2 regions of the Pelagibacterium flavum genome follow, and region 1 is predicted to be linked to the other one. Evidence: predicted binding sites of a transcription regulator. Region 1 holds the regulator's gene; the other holds the start of a gene.

What was found. The regulator PhoB, encoded in region 1, activates phosphate uptake and scavenging genes when phosphate is short. The targets are predictions, from matches to a motif close to TGTCATNNANCTGTCAT.
Region 2: a site for PhoB is predicted at 4,290-4,306, ahead of OF122_RS06355 (bifunctional 2',3'-cyclic-nucleotide 2'-phosphodiesterase/3'-nucleotidase). Genes of this name have one in related genera too.

Annotation. Positions count from the first base shown of each region.
Region 1 covers NZ_CP107716.1:3,331,654-3,342,962, reverse strand. Annotated here, with positions in the region: gene OF122_RS16820 (substrate-binding domain-containing protein) at 135-1,175, shown strand; gene pstC (phosphate ABC transporter permease subunit PstC) at 1,246-2,625, shown strand; gene pstA (phosphate ABC transporter permease PstA) at 2,636-3,922, shown strand; gene pstB (phosphate ABC transporter ATP-binding protein PstB) at 3,943-4,770, shown strand; gene phoU (phosphate signaling complex protein PhoU) at 4,784-5,491, shown strand; gene phoB (phosphate regulon transcriptional regulator PhoB) at 5,495-6,193, shown strand; gene OF122_RS16790 (UbiA family prenyltransferase) at 6,434-7,915, shown strand; gene OF122_RS16785 (GtrA family protein) at 7,912-8,349, shown strand; gene OF122_RS16780 (ABC transporter ATP-binding protein) at 8,402-10,129, shown strand; gene OF122_RS16775 (glycosyltransferase family 39 protein) at 10,154-11,309, opposite strand, start outside.
Region 2 covers NZ_CP107716.1:1,280,919-1,292,227, forward strand. Annotated here, with positions in the region: gene OF122_RS06340 (cupin domain-containing protein) at 1-28, shown strand, start outside; gene ypfJ (KPN_02809 family neutral zinc metallopeptidase) at 32-943, shown strand; gene OF122_RS06350 (alpha/beta fold hydrolase) at 1,131-2,015, shown strand; gene OF122_RS06355 (bifunctional 2',3'-cyclic-nucleotide 2'-phosphodiesterase/3'-nucleotidase) at 2,219-4,207, opposite strand; gene OF122_RS06360 (serine hydrolase domain-containing protein) at 4,554-5,675, opposite strand; gene carA (glutamine-hydrolyzing carbamoyl-phosphate synthase small subunit) at 5,799-6,986, opposite strand; gene OF122_RS06370 (GatB/YqeY domain-containing protein) at 7,325-7,780, shown strand; gene OF122_RS06375 (HdeD family acid-resistance protein) at 7,842-8,399, shown strand; gene dnaG (DNA primase) at 8,468-10,390, shown strand; gene rpoD (RNA polymerase sigma factor RpoD) at 10,592-11,309, shown strand, end outside.

The DNA of each region.
Region 1 (11,309 bases):
GACATAGAACCTTTAGCTGCCAGCCATAGGTTGCCCGTGTTTTCGAGATGGAGCCGCAAAGACAAATGTCCGGTTTCATCAAAACCCAAGGGGCTTATGCCCTGACGCTTCTGACACGAAGGAAGATCAGAAACATGAAAACCGCACTTTACGCCAGCGCTGCAGCAGTGGCCGTCGTTGCCGCTCTTGGCGCAACTGGCGCCCAGGCCCAGAGCCGTGACCAGATTCGCATTGTGGGCTCCTCCACTGTGTTCCCCTACACCCAGGCTGTTTCCGAGCAGTTCGCCGCGATGACCGGCGGCACGGCTCCGGTCGTTGAATCCACCGGTACCGGTGGCGGCATGCAGATTTTCTGTGGCGGCGTCGGTGTCGATCACCCCGATATCACGGGCGCTTCGCGCGCCATGACCGAATCCGAATACGAAACCTGCCTTGAAAATGGCGTCGACAGCATCACCGAAGTCCTCATTGGCTTTGATGGTCTCTCGATTGCCCATTCTCAGAACGGCCCGGACATGGACCTGACCAAGGCCCAGATCTTCCAGGCGCTGGCTGCTGAAGTTGAAGTTGATGGCGAAATCGTCGCCAACCCCTACACCAACTGGTCGGAAATCGACTCCTCGCTTCCCGACATGGAAATCACCGTCTTCGGTCCTCCCCCGACCTCGGGCACCCGCGACGCCTTCGTCGAGCTCGTCATGCTCGAAGGTTGCGAGGAATTCGAAGCGATCGCTGCTCTCGATGAAGACGCGATGGAAGAAACCTGCTCGCGCATGCGTCAGGACGGGCCTTTCGTTGAAGCCGGCGAAAACGACAATCTGATTGTCCAGCGCCTCAATGCCGACGAAAATGCCCTGGGCATCTTCGGTTATTCGTTCCTCTACGAAAACCAGGACACCCTCAAGGCTGTTGCAGTCGAAGGTGTGTTGCCTGCGCCTGAAACCATTGCCGACGCTTCCTACGGCGTTTCGCGCCCGCTGTTCTTCTACATCAAGAACGCACACCGCGGCGTTATTCCTGGCCTCGAAGAATTCGTGACTGAATATGTGTCCGAAGCTTCCTTCGGTCCGGGCGGCTACCTTGAAGAGCGCGGCCTGATCCCGCTTTCCGACGAAGAACGCGACGCAACCCGCGCTCGCGTCGAGAATGGCGAGCACTTCACGCGCTACGAATAATACCAATGTCTGGGACCGGGTTTCGACCCGGTCCCTTTCCCTTCAGGACCGCAAGGCAGGAGACACGGAAATGCTCGGCTATCTTTTCTTGGCGATCATTGTCTTCTCCCTTGCGGCCTTTTATGTCGGCCGCGGCGCCGGCAACAGATTTGCAGCGGCAAACGGCGCGGAAACCCATTCATTGCCGGGTTATCACGGTGCCTTCGTTGCCATCTGGGTTGGGGTGCCTGCCCTCGTCCTGGTGCTGCTCTGGCTCGCGTTCCAGAACAGCGTCATTGAGAGCCTGCTGGTCTCCACCCTGCCGTCGAGCCTCACTGAAGGTCTGGCCCCGGCGCGGGTGCAACTGCTCATGTCCGAAATCAAGAACGTCGCTGCTGGCGTGATCTTCGGAACCCCTGAGCAGGCCATTCTCGATGCTGCCGAAACGCTGGTGCGCTGGCAGACTATCGCCGGCTGGGCCATGGTGGTGGTCGCAGTTGCCATCATGATCATAGCGGCCTTTGTCGCCTATACGCGGCTCAATCATCGCTTCCGTGCCCGCACCAATGTCGAGTTGTTTCTGACCGGCTTCATGATCTTTTGTTCGATCGTGGCCATTCTCACCACCATTGGGATCATCGTGTCGCTGGTCTATGAGGCGATGCGGTTCTTCGCGATGGTACCGGCCCATGAATTTTTCTTCGGGCTCAACTGGGAGCCGCAGATTCCGATCCGTGAAGATCAGATCGCCGGCGCCGGTGCCTTTGGCGCGGTACCTGTTTTTCTAGGCACGCTGGTCATCGCCGCTATTGCGATGTTTGTCGCTACGCCTATCGGCATCTTCACCGCCATTTATCTGGTTGAATATGCCAACGATCGGTTCCGCAACGTGGTCAAGCCTTTGCTGGAAATCCTGGCAGGCGTTCCGACCGTGGTTTACGGCTTTTTCGCGGTTCTGACTGTTGCCCCCGCAATTCGCGAGGCGGGCAATCTCATGGGTCTGGCAACTTCACCCAATTCCGCGCTCGCTGCGGGCGGTGTGATGGGGATCATGATCATCCCCTTCATCTCGTCATTGTCGGACGACGCGTTGCGTGCCGTGCCACGCTCGTTGCGCGATGGCTCGCTGGCCATGGGCGCCACCCGCGCTGAAACCATGACAAAGGTCATGCTTCCCGCCGCGTTGCCGGGGATCATGGGCGGCGTCCTGCTGGCCCTGTCACGCGCCATCGGTGAAACGATGATCGTGGTCATGGCCGCCGGCCTGATCGCCACGCTCAATGTCAATCCCCTCGACTCGGTAACCACCGTGACCGTGCAGATCGTAACACTGCTCATCGGGGACACCGCTTTCGATAGTCCCAAGACCCTGGCCGCGTTTGCGCTCGGTCTGGTGCTCTTCATCGTGACGCTCTGTCTCAACGTCGTCGCTCTGACGATCGTGCGCAAATATCGCGAACAGTATGACTGAGGACCGCAACATGGCCGATATCGCAGCTCCCTCCGTCACAGTGATCAGCCCGGATCAAAGGGCTGCGCAACGTCGCCGCCGATACGCGGCAGAGGCGCGGTTGCGCCTCTATGGCATAGCCGCCATTTCCACGGCGATCGGGTTGCTTGGTATCCTGCTATTCACGCTGGTCCTTGGCGGCTATCAGGCCTTCACTCAAACCCATGTCCGCGTGGATTTTCCGATTTCGGCAGAATATGTCGACGCGCAGGATCTGCAGGCCAGCAACTGGCGCGCGGTTACTGCCGAAGCGATCGAAGACCTTTTCCCGGCTATTGAGGATGCAGCGACGCTGCGAACCGCGGGCCAAATCCTGACCAACAACACCCAGTTCCTTGTCCGCGACGCGGTCATGCGCAATCCTGGTGCAGTCGGTCAGACATTGACGCTGGAAATTCCGGCATCGGACCCTTACGACCAGCTCAACAAGGGTGTGATCGATCGCGACCTGCCCGAGAGCAGGCGCCGTGTATCCGACGCACAGATCGAACTGTTCGACCAGCTTGTCGAGCAGGACCGGGTGTCAAGACCGTTCAATTGGGCTCTGTTCTTCAACGCGGACAGCCGGTTCCCTGAGTTGGCCGGGTTGGCTGGGGCCATCACCGGGTCCTTCTACGCCCTGCTCGTATGTTTCGTCATCAGCTTTCCCGCTGGCATTGCTGCGGCGATCTACCTTGAGGAATTCGCGCCCAAGAACCGGGTCACCGACGTGATTGAGGTCAACATCAACAATCTGGCGGCCGTGCCTTCCATCGTCTTCGGGCTCTTGGGGTTGGCGGTCTTCCTGCAGGTTTTCGGTCTGCCCCGTTCAGCACCGCTCGTCGGCGGGTTGGTTCTCGCGCTCATGACGCTGCCCACTATCATCATCGTGACGCGCGCTTCGCTCAAATCGATCCCGCCCTCGATCCGTGAGGCGGCATTGGGGATGGGCGCATCGCGTCATCAGGTCATCATGCACCACGTTCTCCCGCTGGCTCTGCCGGGCATATTGACGGGCACGATCATCGGCCTCGCACAGGCACTCGGAGAAACCGCTCCGCTGCTGCTTATCGGTATGAACGCCTTCATCACAAGCCCTCCGGGCGGCCTGATGGAAGCCTCTACGGCCTTGCCGACTCAGATATTTATCTGGGCCGACAGCCCCGAGCGCGGGTTTGTCGCACGCACCTCCGCGGGTATTCTGGTGCTGCTGGGCTTTCTGATTGCAATGAACGCGATAGCGATATTCCTGCGGCAGCGCTTGCAGCGTACGTGGTAGAAACCAGTTAGGATAGGCAAATGGCGACTTCCGCTCCCTCCCAGACGGCTTCGGCTCATGAGACGATCAGGACACCTGATCCAGAAGGCCGGCGAACCAAGATCAGCGCTCAGGACGTCAATGTATTCTATGGCGCCAAGCAGGCACTGTTCGATGTGTCCATCGACATTCCCGAAAAGTCGGTATCGGCCTTTATCGGGCCCTCGGGGTGCGGCAAGTCCACGTTCCTGCGCTGTATCAACCGCATGAACGACACCATTGAGGGTTGCAAGGTCACCGGCAATATCGCACTCGATGGCGGCAGCCTCTACGATCCCAGCCTGGACGTGGTCGAACTGCGGGCCCGGATCGGCATGGTATTCCAGAAACCCAACCCGTTCCCCAAGTCGATCTTTGAAAACGTCGCCTACGGCCCCAAAATTCACGGTCTGGCTCGCAACAAGTCCGACCTTGAGGAAATCGTCGTCACCGCTTTGCAAAAGGCAGGACTGTTCGAAGAGGTCAAGGACCGACTTCATTCGCCCGGCACCGGGCTTTCGGGTGGTCAGCAGCAGCGACTTTGCATCGCTCGCGCCATTGCGGTCGGACCTGAAGTCATCCTGATGGACGAGCCCTGTTCGGCCCTCGACCCGATCGCGACCGCGATCATTGAGGAACTGATCGACGAACTGCGTGCCAATTACACCATCGTTATCGTCACCCACTCAATGCAGCAGGCAGCCCGCGTGTCACAAAAGACCGCGTTCTTTCATCTCGGCAAACTGATCGAAGAGGGTCCGACCGAGGAAATCTTCACCAATCCCCGCGAAAAACGCACCCAGGATTACATCACTGGCCGCATCGGGTAGGAGACCCCACGTTATGCCCAATCCTAACGACCATATCGTCACGTCCTACGAGGATGAATTGACCGAACTGGCCCGTTCGATCTCGGAAATGGGTGGGCTGGTGGAAAAGGCGATTTCCAACGCTACCGAAGCCCTGATCCGCTCGGATGCCGAACTCGCCATGGCCACCGTTGCCGCCGACAAGAAGGTCGACGCGATGCAGGCCCATATCGATGAGATGGCTGTGTCGATCATCGCCCGTCGTCAGCCCATGGCGCAGGATCTGCGCCTGGTCATCGCTTCGATCCACGTCGCCAACGATCTCGAACGCATTGGCGACATGGCCAAATCCACGGCCCGTCGCTCGACCCAGTTCGAAGGCATCGGCATGTCGGTTCAGTTCAAGAACGGGCTGCGCCACATGGGCGAACTCGTCCAGCGCCAGGTCAAGCTGGCCCTCGATGCCTTTGCCGCCCGCGACAAGGACATGGCGGTCGATGTGGTCGAGCGCGATACCGATGTCGATGCGCTCTATGTTTCCCTGTTCCGCGAACTCCTCACCTACATGATGGAAGATCCGCGCAACATCACCATGTGTACGCACCTGCTGTTCTGCGGCAAAAATCTTGAGCGGGTGGGCGACCACTCGACCAATATCGCCGAGCAGGCCTATTTCCTCGCGACCGGCAAGATGTTGACCGCCGAGGCCGAGGATTTCACGCGTGAGCAGATCAAGGGCTAGTCTATGACTCCGCAGGTTCTTGTTGTCGAAGACGAAGCCGATCTCGTCGAACTTCTGCGCTACAATCTGGAAGCTGAAGACTTTTCCGTCGCAACCGCTGAAGATGCGGAAGAGGCGATGCTGCGCATTGCCGAAAACACCCCCGACATCATCCTGCTCGACTGGATGCTGCCGGGCACGTCAGGCATCGAAATCTGCCGCCGCATCCGCGCCCGCACCGATACCGCGCGCATCCCCATCATCATGCTCACCGCGCGCGGCGAGGAAGAGGAGCGGGTGCGCGGGCTGGCCACCGGCGCCGACGATTACGTCGTCAAACCCTTCTCGCTTCCCGAGCTCATGGCCCGTATCAACGCCCTGTTGCGCCGGTCCAACCCCCAATTGATCGCCGCTATCTTAAAGGCCGGCGATATCGAACTCGACCGCACCACCCATCGCGTGCGCCGCTCGGGCAAGGAAGTTCATCTCGGGCCCACCGAATACCGCCTGCTCGAATACCTCATGGGCAATCCCGGCCGCGTTTATTCACGCGAGCAACTGCTCGATGGCGTCTGGGGCACCGATGTCTATGTCGACGAGCGCACCGTGGACGTTCATGTCGGCCGGCTGCGCAAGGCCATCAACCGCGGCCGCGCCAAGGATCCGATCCGCACCGTGCGCGGCGCGGGCTATGCGTTCGACGAAAAATTCGTCGCGAACTAGGAGCGCGGTCAGAAAAAGTTGCACACTTTTTCGGTTCGACCGCGCGACAAACTTAGAATTTGTTACAATTTTATTGATCCTGTTTGCGCTTTGTTGAGTCACATCGACAAAGCGTAAATTTTATCGCGCATTTGACTGATTTGCGCGTCGCCCCTGATTAACGCTTATTTGCTGTTTGCTTTGCACCAGCGCTTCGCGCCCGCGATAACGGGGGCGAATTTTGCAAAGCGAGCAGGTACGATGCCCAAATCAGCCATTGCGGTCAAACAAGGCCGCGCCGACCGGAAGCCCCAATCGGGCCTTCTGCCGCTCGTCCTCGACCTCGACAACACCCTGATCCGTACCGATCTGCTGCACGAGACGGTGTTCGCTTATCTCAAGCAGAACCCGTTCGGTCTGTTTGCTCTCATCGTCTGGCTGCTCAAGGGCAAAGCCCATCTCAAGCAGCAACTGGCCGGCCATGTGACCCTCGAGGTCGACGACATCCCGCTCAACGACGACGTCATCGCTTACGCAGAAGCCGAAAAGGCCAAGGGCCGCGAGATCATCCTCGCCACGGCGGCTGATAGCTTTTTGGCCATCCGCATCGCCCGCCGCTTTGCGTTCATCGACAAGACCATGGCGTCCGATGGCATCACCAATCTCAAGGGCGCCATAAAGGCCGGAAAACTGGCCGAAATGTTTCCCGATGGCTTTGTTTATGCCGGCGACAGCGGGGCCGATCTTGCCGTCTGGAAAATCGCAAAAGGCGGCGTTCTGGTCGAAACCACCGGCAGGGTGGGTCGCGCCGCTGCCCGCCTGACACAGATTGAGCACACACTAAAACGCCCCCCGCGCCTCAAGGACTGGGTCAAGCAAGCACGCCTGCATCAATGGGCCAAGAACGCACTGGTCTTCGTGCCGCTCATGCTGGGCGGCCATATGCTCGATCCCACTGCCTGGACCAGCGCGGCCATTGCGTTTCTTGCTCTGGGGATCCTCGCGTCCTCGACCTATCTGCTCAATGACCTCTGGGACATCGCGGATGACCGCCGCCACTGGTCCAAGCGCAACCGGCCGCTGGCGGCTGGCCGCATATCGATTGCGCATGCCGTCGCCGTCATGCCCGTCGCCATGATTGCCGCCTTCGCGCTCGGCGCATTGGTCAATCCCTTGGTCGTGGTAACGCTCGGCGCATATCTTGCCCTGACGGTTGCCTATTCCATGGGCATCAAACGCAAGCCCATCCTCGATGCCTTCACCCTTGCCGTGCTGTTCACCCTGCGGCTGGTGCTCGGCATCGTCGCCGTGGGCGTCATGGCTTCGCCCTGGCTTCTGGTCTTTTCCATGTTCCTGTTTGCCTCGCTCTCGTTTGCCAAGCGCAATACCGAGGTTCAGCGGATGACCGACAATGGCGGCTCGGGCAAAATCAGCGGGCGCGGATATTTCACCACCGATGCGCCCTTCATCATGGCCATGGGCGTATCGAGCGGCATCGGCTCGGTGCTGATCCTGGTTCTCTATCTCACCCAGGACGCGCTGGCTGCCGATTTCTATTCGGATTCGGTCTGGCTGTGGCTCATGCCTGCCGCGCTGTTTCTGTGGATCGGCCGCATCTGGATGCTGAGTTTTCGCGGCGAACTCAACGACGATCCTGTCGCCTTCGCCATGAAGGATCCCAAGAGCCTCATGCTTGCAGCCGGTCTGGCGCTCGGCTTTTTTCTCGCCTGGATCGGCATATGAGCCCACAAGCCTTCCTTAAACTGCCCCAGATCGTGCGCTTCCTTTTGCTCGGCGGTCTGGCGGCGGCGATCAACTGGCTGGTGCGGTTTCCCCTCTCGCTTGTTCTGCCGTTCCCCGCCGCCGTGTTCGTGGCCTATCTCATCGGCATGAGCGCCGGGTTCACGCTTTACCGCGCTTATGTGTTTCCCAATTCCCGCCAGCCCGTGCCATTGCAGGTCACATTGTTTCTCATCGTCAACGCGCTCGGAGCAGTGGTCGTCATGGCGGTTTCTCTGGCCTTGCTCCACCATCTTCTGCCTGCCATCGGCTGGAGCGTGTTGCCCGAGGCCGTGGCGCACGGCACGGCCATTGGCGTGGGGGCTGTTGCAAATTTCTTCGGCCATAAATATCTCAGCTTTCGGGTCACGCCGGATCACGCCGAAAACTTGACTTGACTGGTCTGGTTTCTGCGCGCTAGGTCCGGGCGGTATTGAAAGCGATCCGATCATGTTGCGCCGATTTTTCTCCTATTACGCGCCCTATAAGGGCCTGTTTTTCCTCGATTTCGGCTGCGCGGTCATCGTTGGCCTGCTCGAGCTGAGCTTCCCCGTCGTCGTCCAGCTTTATGTCGATCAATTGCTGCCCAGCCAGAACTGGTTCTGGATTCTCGCCGCCGCAGCGGGTCTTTTGTTCGTTTACATCCTCAATGCGGGTCTGCTCTCGGTCGTCAACTATTGGGGTCACGCCCTGGGCATCGGCATCGAGACCGACATGCGCCGCCAGGCCTTCGATCATCTGCACAAGCTCTCGTTCCGCTATTTCGACAACAAGAAAACCGGACACCTGATCACCCACGTCACCAAGGACCTCGAAGAGGTCGGCGAGATCGCCCATCACGGGCCCGAGGACGTGTTCATCGCGGTGATGACCTTCATCGGCGCCTTCATCATCATGGCGCTGATGAACCTCAAGCTCGCCGCGCTCACCCTGTTCATCGTCCCGGTTGCCGCCTTCCTGATCTTCAAATACGGAAGCGCCATGACCATGACCTGGAAGAGCCTTTATGGCCGGGTCGGCGATTTCAACCAGCGCATCGAGGAATCCATCGGCGGCGTCCGCGCCGTGCGCGCCTTTGCCAACGAGCGTCACGAACGCAAGCTGTTCGAGGGCGACAATCAGAGCTACCGCACCACCAAGCTCAAGGCCTACAAGATCATGACGGCGTCGATCTCGATGTCCTATATGGCCAAGAGTCTCGTGCAGTTGATGGTCATGCTCGCGGGCACCGCGCTCGTAATGTATGGCGAAATGACCTATGGCCAGTTCGTCGGCTTTCTGCTGCTCATCACCGTTCTGTTTCGTCCCATCGACAAGATCATCTCGGTCATCGAAAGCTATCCAAAGGGCATCGCGGGCTTCAAACGCTTCGCCGATCTGATGGACACCGAACCCGACATCGTCGATAGCCCCAGCGCAAGGAAAGTCTCCGATCTCAGGGGCGACATCGTCTTCGACAAGGTCAATTTCGCCTATTCGGACGATCGCCCGATCCTGCGCGACATCACCTTGAGCGTCAAAGCGGGCGAGACCATCGCTCTTGTCGGCCCATCCGGCGCCGGCAAGACAACCATCTGCTCGCTGCTGCCGCGCTTCTACGAAATCGATTCCGGCGCTATCACCATCGATGGCATCGACATCCGCGACATGACCCAGGATTCCCTGCGCAGCCAGATCGGCATCGTCCAGCAGGACGTCTTCATGTTCGGCACCTCGATCCGCGACAACATTGCCTATGGCCGTCTGGGCGCCACCGACGAAGAAATCATGGACGCCGCACGCAGCGCCCAGTTCGACAGCGTCATCGCCCAATTGCCTGAGGGGCTCGACACCATGATCGGCGAGCGCGGCGTCAAACTCTCGGGCGGCCAGAAGCAGCGTCTGGCCATTGCGCGGATATTCCTGAAAAACCCGCCGATCCTCATTCTCGACGAGGCGACCTCGGCCCTCGATACCGAAACCGAAATGCAGATACAGCGCGCTCTGTCAGCGCTTTCGGAAGGCCGCACCACGCTGGTCATCGCCCACCGCCTGGCCACCATCCGCAACGCGGACCGCATCGCCGTCGTCGCCGACGGCCGCATTGTGGAAGAGGGTGCTCATGATGTTCTGGTCGCAAAGGCGGGCGCCTATGCCCGCCTGCACAACGCTCAGTTTGGTGCCTGGGCGGCTGAATAGCCGACGCTCTTTCTGCTCGGTAGCCTAGGCCGTCAGCCCCAACGCCAGAAACGCCATGGTGATGAGGTTGAGCCCGATCCCGAAGGTCACAAGCAGCGCCAGCCCGCGCATGTCGCGATCACTGACGGCAAGCGCCAGCATGTAAAAAACGATGGGCAGCCAGTCGAGCGCGTAGCGTTGCACGTTGTACTGGGAGTACCCGTTCGAGTGATAGAACAGGATGGGCACCGCAATGACGAGGATCGTCGCGATCCCGATCAGCACCGGCCGGCGCATCGGGGCGAAAAACGCAAACAGCACGAACGGGCTGGCGGCCAGCAATGCAGTGCCCGAAGGGTCTAGCCCGATGGGTTCGACCATCGCATTGCCGCCGAAATCCATGTGGAAGCCCTGCACGAACAGATAGAGCGTGTTGAACAGCACATAGGCCGAAGACCACAGCCCATGCTCGGCCAGCCGGTAGTTGATCATCGACCCGCCTTCGGCAATATCGGCGCCAATCATGTAAGGGTATCCGGTCTGCATCGGATCGCCGAACCGCAGGTAATTGTAAGCAAGATAGATCAGAACCGCGACGCCTGCCGGAAGGCCCAGCTTGAGCACCCGCACGATATGGCCGCGCGAAAAGCTGATCAGCGGCTCGAACCGGTCCAGCGACAGGGCAAACAGGAACGGCAGGTAGAACACCGCCATCTGCCGGCACAAAAACGCCGCCCCGATGCACGCCCCGGCCAGGATCAAGCTCCCGCCACGCACCATCTGGTGGATGGCCAGCGAGGTGAAGGCGAACCCGATCGCCTGGGCAAAAAACCAGATGCCGTCGCCGCGAATGGTCACAAAATAGAGCGGGGTGGCAAAGGCCAGCCCCAGCAGCAGCCAGATCGCCACGTCGCGATCCACCTTCAGCCCCTCGAAGATCTGCCACCACAGCCATACCGATAGCGCAAAGGCGATGGCCGAGAGGAACACGAAGCCGGAAAAATTGACCCCGAACAGCGCCACGAAGGGCAGGGCAATGATCGCCGGGACGGGCGGAAACATCACGAAGATCTTGTCCTCGAACCGCGCGCAATCGCCGTCGAAACAGGTCGTTGTGTCCAGCCGTCCGTTCAGAAACGCTTCGGCCAGCAGCGCATAGCTGTTTGAGCCGGGATCCTCGACAATGGCGTAAAGCGCCAGT
Region 2 (11,309 bases), 1.9 Mb from region 1:
GCTGCCTGGGGCCTGGAGCGAGAGATAAATCATGAAGTGGCGGGGGCGAAAAAGATCGTCCAATATCGAGGACAGACGCGCTTCGAGTGGCGGAATGTTCCGTCGGTCCTCGGGTACGGGAAGATCAGGGTTTCGCATTCCCACCGGCGGGCGATCCGGCGGTGGACTGGGGATCGGGGTGGTCATTGTTGTCCTGATTATCGGGGTGGCGCTGGGGATCAATCCCATGTCGCTGCTCGATGGCAGTCTGGGCACGGGAACCAGTGGTCCGGGCTCGGTCTCGCGGCCGCTGCCCGAAGCCGGGGAGGACGAACTTGCCGATTTCGTTGCGGTGGTTGTTCAGGACACCGAGGATCTGTGGACCGAGGTGTTTTTCGAGAACGGCATGACCTATGAACCGGCCACCGTGGTGTTATTCACCGACACTGACCGGTCGGCCTGCGGGCTGGCCGATGCACGCACAGGACCTTTCTACTGTCCGGGTGACCGGAATGTTTATATCGACCTCTCTTTCTATGAAACGCTGCGCAGCCAGTTCGGTGCGCCCGGCGACTTCGCCCAGGCCTATGTGATTGCCCATGAGATCGGGCATCACGTCCAGAACCTGGTCGGCGTGCTGCCCGAATATTCGCGCGCCATACAATCGATGAGCGAAGAGGAGGCCAACGCCTATTCAGTGCGGATCGAGCTTCAGGCCGATTGCTATGCCGGCATCTGGGCAAGCTATGTCGGGGAAGAAAACCTGCTTGAAAAAGGCGACATTGAGGAGGCCATTAATGCCGCCGAGCAGATCGGGGACGACGCCATCCAGCGCAGGACACAGGGCATGGTCATTCCCAAAACCTTCACGCACGGCACGTCCGAGCAGCGCCAGGACTGGTTCGAGAGCGGATATTCGTCGGGCAATGTGGGGCAGTGCGACACGTTTTCCAATGAGTTTTAGATCAACCTCATCCTAAGATTCAGGATGAGGCAGGTCGCTGAATCTGATTCCGGTCCAGGCGGTAACCTGCTGCGATATAAGCGGATTTCACCTGGTCCCGTCTGGGGAGCGGGCCATGATGACAAGTGGCTTGACCATAACTAATTGATTATATATCTTCATGGTTAAGTTCACGGAGATAACGATCATGTTCAAGTCTTTTCTTGCCGCCCTTTTCGCTGCTGCGGCGCTATCCACACCATCTATCGCCCAGACCGAAGGAGCATCAGCTGTGAGCACATCCATCTATTCTGACCGAGTCGCGGTCAATGGTGTCGAGCTCTATTACGAAGTCCACGGAGAAGGGGAGCCGCTGGTCATGCTCCATGGCGGAGTCAACCCATCCGACATGTTCGGCGCTCCGCTGGCGCGCATGGCCGAAACGCACAAGGTTTACGCCATTCATCTTCGCGGTCACGGGTTCAGCACCGATAGCGACGCACCGTGGAGCTATGAGCAGATGGCCGACGATCTTGCGGCGCTGCTGGATGAATTGGAGATTGAAACTGTCGATATTATGGGGTGGTCGATGGGTGGCGGTGTCGCGCTGCAAACGGCCATTCGTCACCCCGACCGGGTGGGCAAGCTGGTCGTGATTTCCATGAGCATAAACAATGAAGGTAAATTCCCGGAAATCCAGGATCAGTTTGAAGCGATGCCTGCGATGGCACCGCAGTTCGCGCAACAGCTTTCGCAGTCGCCTCTGGCGACGCTCTACCCCGACGTCGACTGGGAAGCGATGTTTCGCAAGACCGGCGAGATGAACCAGAGCGGATATGACTGGACTGAGGATTTTGCCCAGATCACATCGCCGACCCTACTGATCTTTGCCGACGCCGACATGATGTATCCCGAGCACATGGTGGAGATGTACAGGTTGCTGGGCGGCGGTACGCGCGACGCGGGAATCGACGGATCCCTGCGCCCGACGCCAAACCAGTTGGCCATCATTCCTGACACGACCCATTACGATCTGATGCTCAAGGGAGCCGACGTCGCTACGGATTTCGCCAAAGCATTTCTGGCGAAATAACAGTGCCAAAAGTGCGGGCCCCTGGTTGTCAATCAACCCGGGGCCCGTTTTCGTTTCGATTCCGCAACCCCGTTCAAGCCATTGTTCCGGATCGATTTTTTCTAGAGGATTTCCGCGCTCCTTCGAATCGTGGAAATCCTCCGGTTTTTGTTTTTTCGTGCGTCCGAACCGATAAAGTGGTGCCCACTTTATCTGGACACGCTCTATAGCGTGATGCGGTAGATGCCGAAGCCCGCTTCACTGGTTTCGCCGGTCGGCTCAATGGAGACCGCGGTGACGTCGGCCAAGTGCTGCTCGGCTGCGGGGCCGGTTTCAAACAACACTGTGGTATCGCCAATTTCGGCCAGAGACCAGTTGCTGTCGGCCGCCGGATTGATGGTGCCCTGCTCGACGATGTAGCGAACGATCAGGTCGCGGTTGGTGTCGGGACCCATGAAGATGACCTTGTCGGGGCCGATGCCGGGGAAGCCGCCGCCGCCGCCAGCGCGGTAGTTGTTGGTGGCAACCACGAACTGAGCCTCGGGGTCGATGGGCTGGCCTTCATACATCAGGTCAACAATACGCTGGGCATCGGGGTTCTCCAACGCACCGCCGTCAGCGGCGTATTTCGAGGGCTGTGTCACGTCGATCTTATAGGTCACCCCGTCAATCACATCGAAATTATAAGACGGAAAGGAGGGGTTGATGAGCGGGGCATCGCTGGAACCGGGCTCGACCTGATTGAAGATGCCGGCCGAACGTTCGAGCCATTCCTTGACGTCGGCGCCGGTGAGCAGCACCGCCTGGATGGTGTTGGGGTAGAGATAGAGATCGGCAACGTTGCGGATGGCGACGGGGCCGACGGGAACGTCGGTATAATATTCCGGGCCGCCGCGACCACCGGCCTTGAAGGGAGCAGCGGCCGAGATGATCGGGATGCCTTCCCATTCGGTGCCGGCCATCATCTGTTCGAGATAAGCCTTCTGGGCGATGTTGACGATCTGCACGGACGGATCGTCGGCCACCAGCGCGAAATAGGAGTGCAGTGCAGCGGCGGTTTCACCAACCGGGCGGCGGACGTAGTCGAGGGTTGCCTGGTGCTCCTCGTCGACCGCTTGAGTGACGGTGTCTTCGGATTCAACGGTCGGGGTAACGGCGCCATCGACGCGCTCGTAGATGGGGCGCGCTTCGGAGGTGTGGGAAAGGATCGACCAGGTGCCGGAATCGTCGACTTCGAGCAGCAGGTCGACAAGGCCCATATGGCTGCCCCAGAAGCCGGCCATAACGGCAGGTTTCCCGTTCAGCGTACCGGCTTCGACATCGACGCCTTCGATGCCCTCATAGTCAGGGCCGGGGAAGACGAGATGCTGGTGGCCCGCCAGGATCACATCGATGCCCTCGATGGCGCCGAGCTGGAGGGAAACGTTTTCCATCATCGGAGACGCTTGCCCGCCCTCGATGCCGCCATGGTTCATGGCGACGATGATGTCGGCGCCTTCTTCGCGCATGATGGGCACATAATACCGGGCGGTTTCGATGATGTCGCGCGGGGCGACCTTGCCGGTCAGATGGGCGGAATCCCAGGTCATGATCTGGGGCGGGACGAAGCCGATCAGGCCGATGCGGATGGTCTTGGTTTCGCCAGCGCCATCGGTCAGTTCCTTTTCGACGATCACGTAGGGTTCAAACAGCGTGTCATCATCGGCGATGTTGTCGGGCAGGGTTTCGCCGCGCACGACATTGGCCAGGACGACCGGATACTGGGCTCCGGCCATCGCCGTTTCGAGGAATTCGAGGCCATAGTTGAATTCGTGGTTGCCGATGGTGCCCGCATCGTAGCCGAGTGCGTTCATGGCTGCGATGGTTGGGTGGATATCCTCAGCGTCAACGCCGCGCTCGTAAGCGACATAGTCGCCCATCGGGCTACCCTGGAGCATGTCGCCATTGTCGAGCAGGATCGCATTGCCCGCTTCGGCACGAATGTTCTCGATGATCGAGGCGGTGCGCGCCATGCCCAGCGTGTTGTCTTCACGATCGGCGTAATAGTCGTAAGGCAGCAGGTTGACGTGGATGTCGGTGGTTTCAAGGATACGCAAATGGGCCTGATTGATCTGCGCCATGGCCGCAAAAGGATGCATGACGATGGCGGCGGCGCCGACCGAGGCCGTGCCCGCTAGAAAGGCGCGGCGGCTGATTGAGAGATTATGATGCATGATGTCCCTCCGAAAGGACGCTGGGGTTTGTTGAATCACCAAGAATGATGCGAGGCGCACGTCTCCCCATTGCCGCAGTTTTCTGACGGCCCGATGACGCGCGCGTGATTACCTTCCCGCTTTTTTATCTTTTGGTCAAATATTCGTTGTGACCTGATACGCGTCCTGCCGAAATGCGCAGCGACGCCAAGCGGTCGATGTTCAGGACGCTTGTGGTCCATGCACGCTCGCAGAGGAGCTGCAGCCGATTTGCGAAGAGCCGACCGGAAGACTCACCATCGGTGCGGTAAGTCTCAACCAGATCCGGCATCTCGGGTATGCCGGATCTGGTTTTTTGGCGTTGCGCTTAGCGATTTTGCAGAGCAGCAAGCATTTGCTGGACCTGCGGCAAGGACCGCACGAAGCGGAAATAGTCATGGTCCGGCGCAACGGTCTGCATCAGATCAAGCCATACGCCCATGCCGTTGCCGCCATTGACAAAAACGACCCAGCCGTCGCGGCTGGTGACGTTGTAGACCACGATGGCATTTTCGCCCCAATCCGAGCCGGAGTGAAACACATAGCGTGACTCTTCGAAGTCGGCGACGCTCCAGCCGAGCGACTGGCCCGTTTCAATCGGGCACAGCGAAGTGTCATCCATGGTGCAGGGGGCGTGATCGGAACTGTCGAGCACCGAGGTCGTTCGGGCGTTGGCGGCTTCACCCGTCAGCGGGGTCTCTTCCATCATCGCAACGAACAACCGGGCATAGGCGGGTGCTGTAACAAACAGGTTGTCCGCCGCGCTGGGCGGCATTTCCGCATCTCCGATGGCGTCATAGACCGCCTCGCCGCGCTGCATCGGCGTAGCCAGACGATCCGCCGGCATACCGGCGGCACCAAGACTCACGTCGTTTTCGACGCCAGCGGGCTGGAGCACCCATTCATGAACCAACTCGGCGAAGTCGGCATCCATACGCCGTGCAGCAAATTCTGCGAGAATTTCATACCCAGCGCCGGAATAGGTAAATCCTGTCCCTGGGTCCTGAATGAAGGCCAGGCGGCCGTCTTCATAGTTGTACGGCCAGTTTTTCAAACCCGCCTGATGGGAGAGCAAAATCGCTGGTGTCAGCAACTCGTAGCGTGGATCGTCAGCCAGATCGGGGTGAACATATTCATTTGAGACCGGCTCATGCAGCGAGAGTTTGCCGGCCTCGGCAAGACGCAGAACGAGTTCGGCCGTCACGGTCTTGGCGATGGAGGCAGTGTTGAAAAGGGTGGAGGCGCTGGCGGGAACACCTGGCCCCTGCTCACCGGCATAGCCGCTCCAGGCCACTGCGCCATTCTCGATACGGACGACGGCAAGGCCAGCCGAGGGGTATGCCTGTAAGGCAGCGGACGCAGCATCCGCGAAACCGGCCGGGGCATCCTGGGCTATGGCACCCGTGCTCAAAAAGGCAGCCAAAAGTGCCGTAACCAAACGAATTTTCATGCCGATGTCCCCGAGCTATTGTCTAGTCAGTGCCGGCCGGCCGCCAAGGCGGCGGGCGGCAATTTGCCGAAGGTTTTTCGGCTGCAGGCTCCGAGGTGTCAAGTCACTCGGCGCGGGTGCCGCTTACTCGGCCACGACTTCCATGCCCTTCTGCTCGCGCACCAGATTGATGAAGCGCTTGAAGAGGTAATGGGCGTCGTGCGGGCCGGGGGAGGCCTCAGGGTGATACTGGACCGAAAAGATCGGCTTGCCTTCAACGGCAAGGCCGGCGTTAGAGCCATCGAACAGCGATGTGTGGGTTTCGACCACGCCGGTGGGCAGGCTGTCGCTGTCGACAGCGAAGCCGTGGTTCATCGAGGTGATCTCGACCTTGCCGGTGGTGAGGTCCTTGACCGGATGGTTGGCGCCGTGATGGCCCTGATGCATCTTTGTGGTCTTGCCGCCGAGGGCGAGGCCCAAAAGCTGGTGGCCGAGGCAGATGCCGAACACGGGCTTGCCGGTTTCCATGACCTTCCTGATGGTCGGTACAGCATATTCGCCAGTCGCCGCGGGATCGCCGGGGCCATTGGAGAGAAATATCCCGTCGGGATTGTGCGCCATGATGTCTTCGACCGTCGCGGTGGCCGGAACGACCGTTACGCGGGCACCCTGATCGGCGATACAACGCAGGATGTTGCGCTTGGCACCGTAATCGATGGCTACAATGTGAAAATCGGGGTTTTCGACGCGGCCATAGCCCTCTCCCAGCCGCCAGCGGGTCTCGTCCCATTTGTAGGTCTGGGTGGTCGAGACTTCTTTGGCGAGATCGAGACCTTCGAGACCGGGGAACTGGTCGAGTTCGACCTTGAGCGCGGCGTCGTTGAAATTGCCGTCCGGAGAATGGGCGATCACGGCGTCGGCCATGCCCTTTTCGCGGATCAGGGCGGTCAGCGCGCGGGTATCGAGCCCGGCGATGCCGATGATGCCGCGCTTTTTGAGCCAGGCGTCGAGCCGTTCGGCGGCGCGGTAGTTGGACGGACTGGTGACGTCGGCCTTGATGACGGCACCGCGGATGCCAGAGGCGGCCGCCATGTTAACGGTCTCGATGTCTTCGTCGTTGGCGCCGACATTGCCGATATGGGGGAAGGTGAAGGTGATGATCTGGCCGGCGTAGGAGGGATCGGTCAGGATTTCCTGATAACCGGTCATGGCGGTGTTGAAGCACACTTCGCCGACGGCCGTACCGATAGCGCCGATGCCTTGGCCCTCAAGGCGCGTCCCATCGCGCAGGATAAGGACTGCGGTGGGGGCGGATTCTTTCCAACCGGACACGGGGCTTCTCCATTTTCATGCATCAGAGCCATGTGGCTCTACGACTTTGTTTTGTCGTGCTTCCGGACCGAATGAGTGGTGTCCACTTATTCTGGAAGCGCTCCAGTTCAGGCGCGCGGAACCTCCGGCGATGGTCGCCGTCTGGTGGTTCTGCTCCGCCCTATATTGAATTTGCGCGAACCTATTTGAAGGGCACGGCGCGGTCAACCGAGTCGTTGGGAATTGAAAGTGTTCAAAATCAAAAGCTTAGCATGAATCGGGCAAGCGATTGGCTTTGCGGACACGCTTGGGCTATAGGAACGGCACCAAAACAGGACAACGAACCTCAAGGGAAACCGATCATGCGCGATCAGATCAGTGCTGCCATGAAGGACGCCATGAAGGCGCGCGACGGCCGCCGGACGACGACGCTGCGACTCATCAATGCCGCCATCAAGGACCGTGAAATCGCGGCGCGGGGCGAGGGCAAGGATGGCATCGGAGATGAGGATATCCTTGCCATCCTGCAAAAGATGGTCAAGCAGCGCGAGGAGTCGGCGGCACTTTACGGCCAGAACGGGCGGCCCGAACTCGAAGCGCAGGAGCGCGAGGAAATCGAGATCATCAAGGAATTCCTGCCAAAACCCCTGACCGAGGCCGAGGTCGATGCGGCGATCAAGGCGGCCATTGCCGAAACCGGAGCCGAAGGGCTGCGCGACATGGGCAAGGTCGTGGGCGTGCTCAAGGCCAAATACCCCGGACAGATCGATTTCGGCCAGGCCTCCAAGCAGGTCAAGGCACAGCTCGGCGCCTGATCTTTTCTCACGCAAATATCAGGCGTAAGGTTCCCGGGTTGTTGCGGCTTAGGGGACTATCATGGCTGACGAAAACAAGTCGTCGCGCTTTCCATCCATTCTCACCGGGCTTCGCGGGGTGCTGATGCTGCTCGCGGGGATTTATGCCGTACTGTTTCCCGGAGCGGCCCTTCTCGTGCTAACGACCCTGGCGGCGGCGCTGTTCGTCATCGACGGGGTGCTGGGTTTGTGGGCCATCACATTCGGAGGCGGTAAAACCGGCAATTTTTGGTTCGACGTGGTGCGCAATGCCCTCTCGATCGTCGTGGGCATCCTGATTCTCATCTCGCCGCTGCTGGGTACGCTGATTACCGCGGCATTCCTCGTTTATCTGGTTGCCTTTCAGGCGATTTTTGTCGGGGCCATGGAGATTGTCGTTGTCGTGCGCGAACGCGAACTCTACGCCAAGATCTGGCCGGTGCTGCTCAGCGGCGTGCTTTACGTCCTGTTCGGGCTCTTGCTTGCCTTCTGGCCGCTCGAGGCCGCCGTGGCCCTGGTCATGGTTGGCGGCGTGCTGATGATGGTCTTTGCCTTCGGCCTGCTTGGCCTTGCCTGGCGGCTTTGGCAAGCGGGCCACTGAGGCTGTGAATAAGGAGGAAAAGCGCGGGAACAGGTGACAAAGCGCCGGCTAGCGCTTACCTAACGTCCATGCGCTTTTCCGATCATTTTCTGGACGAGATTCGAAATCGCCTGCCGATAACGCAGGTGGTGGGCGAGCATGTGGTTTGGGACAAGCGCAAATCCCAGCCCGGCAAAGGCGATATGTGGGCCTGCTGCCCGTTCCACGGTGAAAAGAGCCCCAGCTTTCATGCCGACGACCGGCGGGGGCGCTACCACTGTTTCGGATGTGGGGCGAGCGGAGACCATTTCCGCTTTCTGACCGACAAGACAGGAATGAGCTTTCCCGAAGCGGTGGAGCTGCTGGCGGGGCGAGCAGGTGTGCCAATGCCCGCGCGGGATGAAAAGGCGGAAAAACGCGCTGAGGCAAGACGGTCGCTCTACGACGTCATGGATCTGGCGACGGCGTATTTCGTAGAAGCGCTGGCTCACAATGTGGGCGCGCGGGCCCGGGGCTATCTGCTTGAGCGTGGTGTGTCGGGCGCCATGCAGCAGCGGTTCAAGATCGGATTTGCGCCCGATAGCCGCAACGGACTGAAGGAGTTTCTGGCGGCCAACGGTGTTTCGGCCAAGGAAATGATCGATACGGGGCTGGTCGTCCATGGCGACGAGATTCCCGTGCCCTATGACCGGTTTCGCAACCGACTGATGTTTCCCATTACAGACTTCCGCGGGCGGGTGATCGCCTTCGGCGGCCGGGCGCTGAGCGCCGATGTCGCGGCCAAATATCTCAATTCCCCGGAAACCGAGCTCTTTCACAAGCGCCAGACGCTCTACAACGGGCAAGCGGCGCGGCAGGCAGGATATGACGGCAAGCCGCTGATCGTTGTCGAAGGTTATCTAGATGTTATCGCCGCGGTGGCCGCTGGCTTTGAAGGCGCGGTGGCGCCGCTCGGGACGGCGCTGACCGAAGATCATCTCAATCTTCTCTGGCGCATGACCGATATCCCGGTTTTGTGTTTCGATGGCGACAGCGCCGGGATGCGGGCCGCCGAGCGCTCTGTCGATATAGCGCTACCCATGCTCAAACCGGGCAAGAGCGTTTCGATCGTCACGCTGCCCGGCGGGCTCGATCCGGACGACCTCATCAAACAGCAGGGGCGGCAGGCCTTTGCCGAGCTGATCGCAGGTGGTCGGTCGCTGGCAGATGCGGTTTGGGCCATGGAGACGGCGGGGGGCATTCCCGAAGCGCCCGAGCAGCGCGCGGCGCTGGAGGCGCGGCTGCGTGAACGCGCTGCGCGGATCGCCGATGTTTCAGTGCGGCGCCATTACAGTCAGGCGTTCGACGAAAAAATCTCGTCGCTGTTTATCTCGACGCGGGGGCAGTACCGGCGCGAGGGGCGAAATAATGGATATGATCAACGGCGCACCGGACAGCGCGGTAACCCCAAGATGCTGGTTTCCGATACCTTGCGCAATTCGCGGCTGTTGAAAGGCGCTGCGACGCCGGGCGTCATTCCGCGGGAAGCCGTGATTTTGATGAGTCTCGTCAATCACCCAGAACTGGCGCAGGCCCGGCTGGAAGCGTTGGCGGAAATCGAATTCCAGTCATTGCCGGCGCGACAGGTGTTGGCGGCATTTCTCGATCTTGTGACCGTCCATCCCGATCTTGGACCCAACGGGATCGTCGAAGCGCTGATCGCGCGTGGGCACGGGCCCGTGCTGGACCAAATGCGCAGCCAATTGGCGCGGCAAGGGATATGGCAGGCCGATGCGGATACCGCGCAGTCGGACGCAGAAACAGGATTAAAGCACTCGCTGGCCTTGCATTACAAATCCGTTCAACTAAATAGGGAACTCAAAGCAGCCGAACTGGCGCTAGGCGAAGACCTGAGCGAAAACGCATTCGAGCGGCTGCGTGACATCCAGAATCAGATTTCCAGTGTCGACGGTACTGAGGCATTGATCGAGGGATTTGGTTCGCTATCCGGGCGTGCGACGCGGAGTCTTTGAAAAAAGATGATTCGTGTCTGTGCGCTTTTGCGTGTATGGAGCGCTCCTACAGCAAATGGATTCGAACCAGAATCAGGGTTGTTTCGCATCAAAGAAGCGATTTGTTAACCCTGTGATGTCTTTCAATCCCAGTTCATGTGCGATCATCGGGTGATGACACCAGTGCCGCAAACCATGGTGCGGCTCAGGAGAGCGAACTATATGGCCACCAAGGCAGCCAACCAGACCAAGACCGAGACCGACAGCAAGCCGGAATCGCAGACCGAAGCACCCGATGGGCCGCTTCTCGATCTTTCCGATGCCGCCGTCAAGAAGCTCATAAAGACCGCCAAAAAGCGCGGCTATGTGACCTATGAAGAGATCAATGCGGTTCTGCCTTCGGAAGAAGTGACCTCCGAGCAGATCGAAGACATCATGGCCATGTTCTCGGACATGGGCATCAATGTCGTCGATGAGGACGAGGTCGAAGAGGCCGAGGCTGACAACAGCAGTGACGAGGAAGGTGGCGAGATCGCGACGACGGGGACCACGGCGGTCGCCAATACGTCCAATGCCAAGTCCGGTTCCGACAGGACCGACGATCCGGTGCGCATGTATCTGCGCGAAATGGGATCGGTCGAACTGCTCAGCCGCGAGGGCGAAATCGCCATCGCCAAGCGCATCGAAGCCGGTCGCGAAACCATGATCGCCGGGCTGTGCGAAAGCCCGCTGACCTTCCAGGCCATTATCATCTGGCGTGACCAGCTTGCCGAGGGCGAAATCCTTCTGCGCGACATCATCGATCTTGAGGCGACCTATGCCGGACCCGACGCCAAGATGGCGGACGCGACGGCGGGCAATGATGACGAGGACGAAGACGAGGATGCGCCGGCTCCGGCAGGTGTATCGTCGGGCGCCCCTGCGTCGCGTGCCGAGCGGC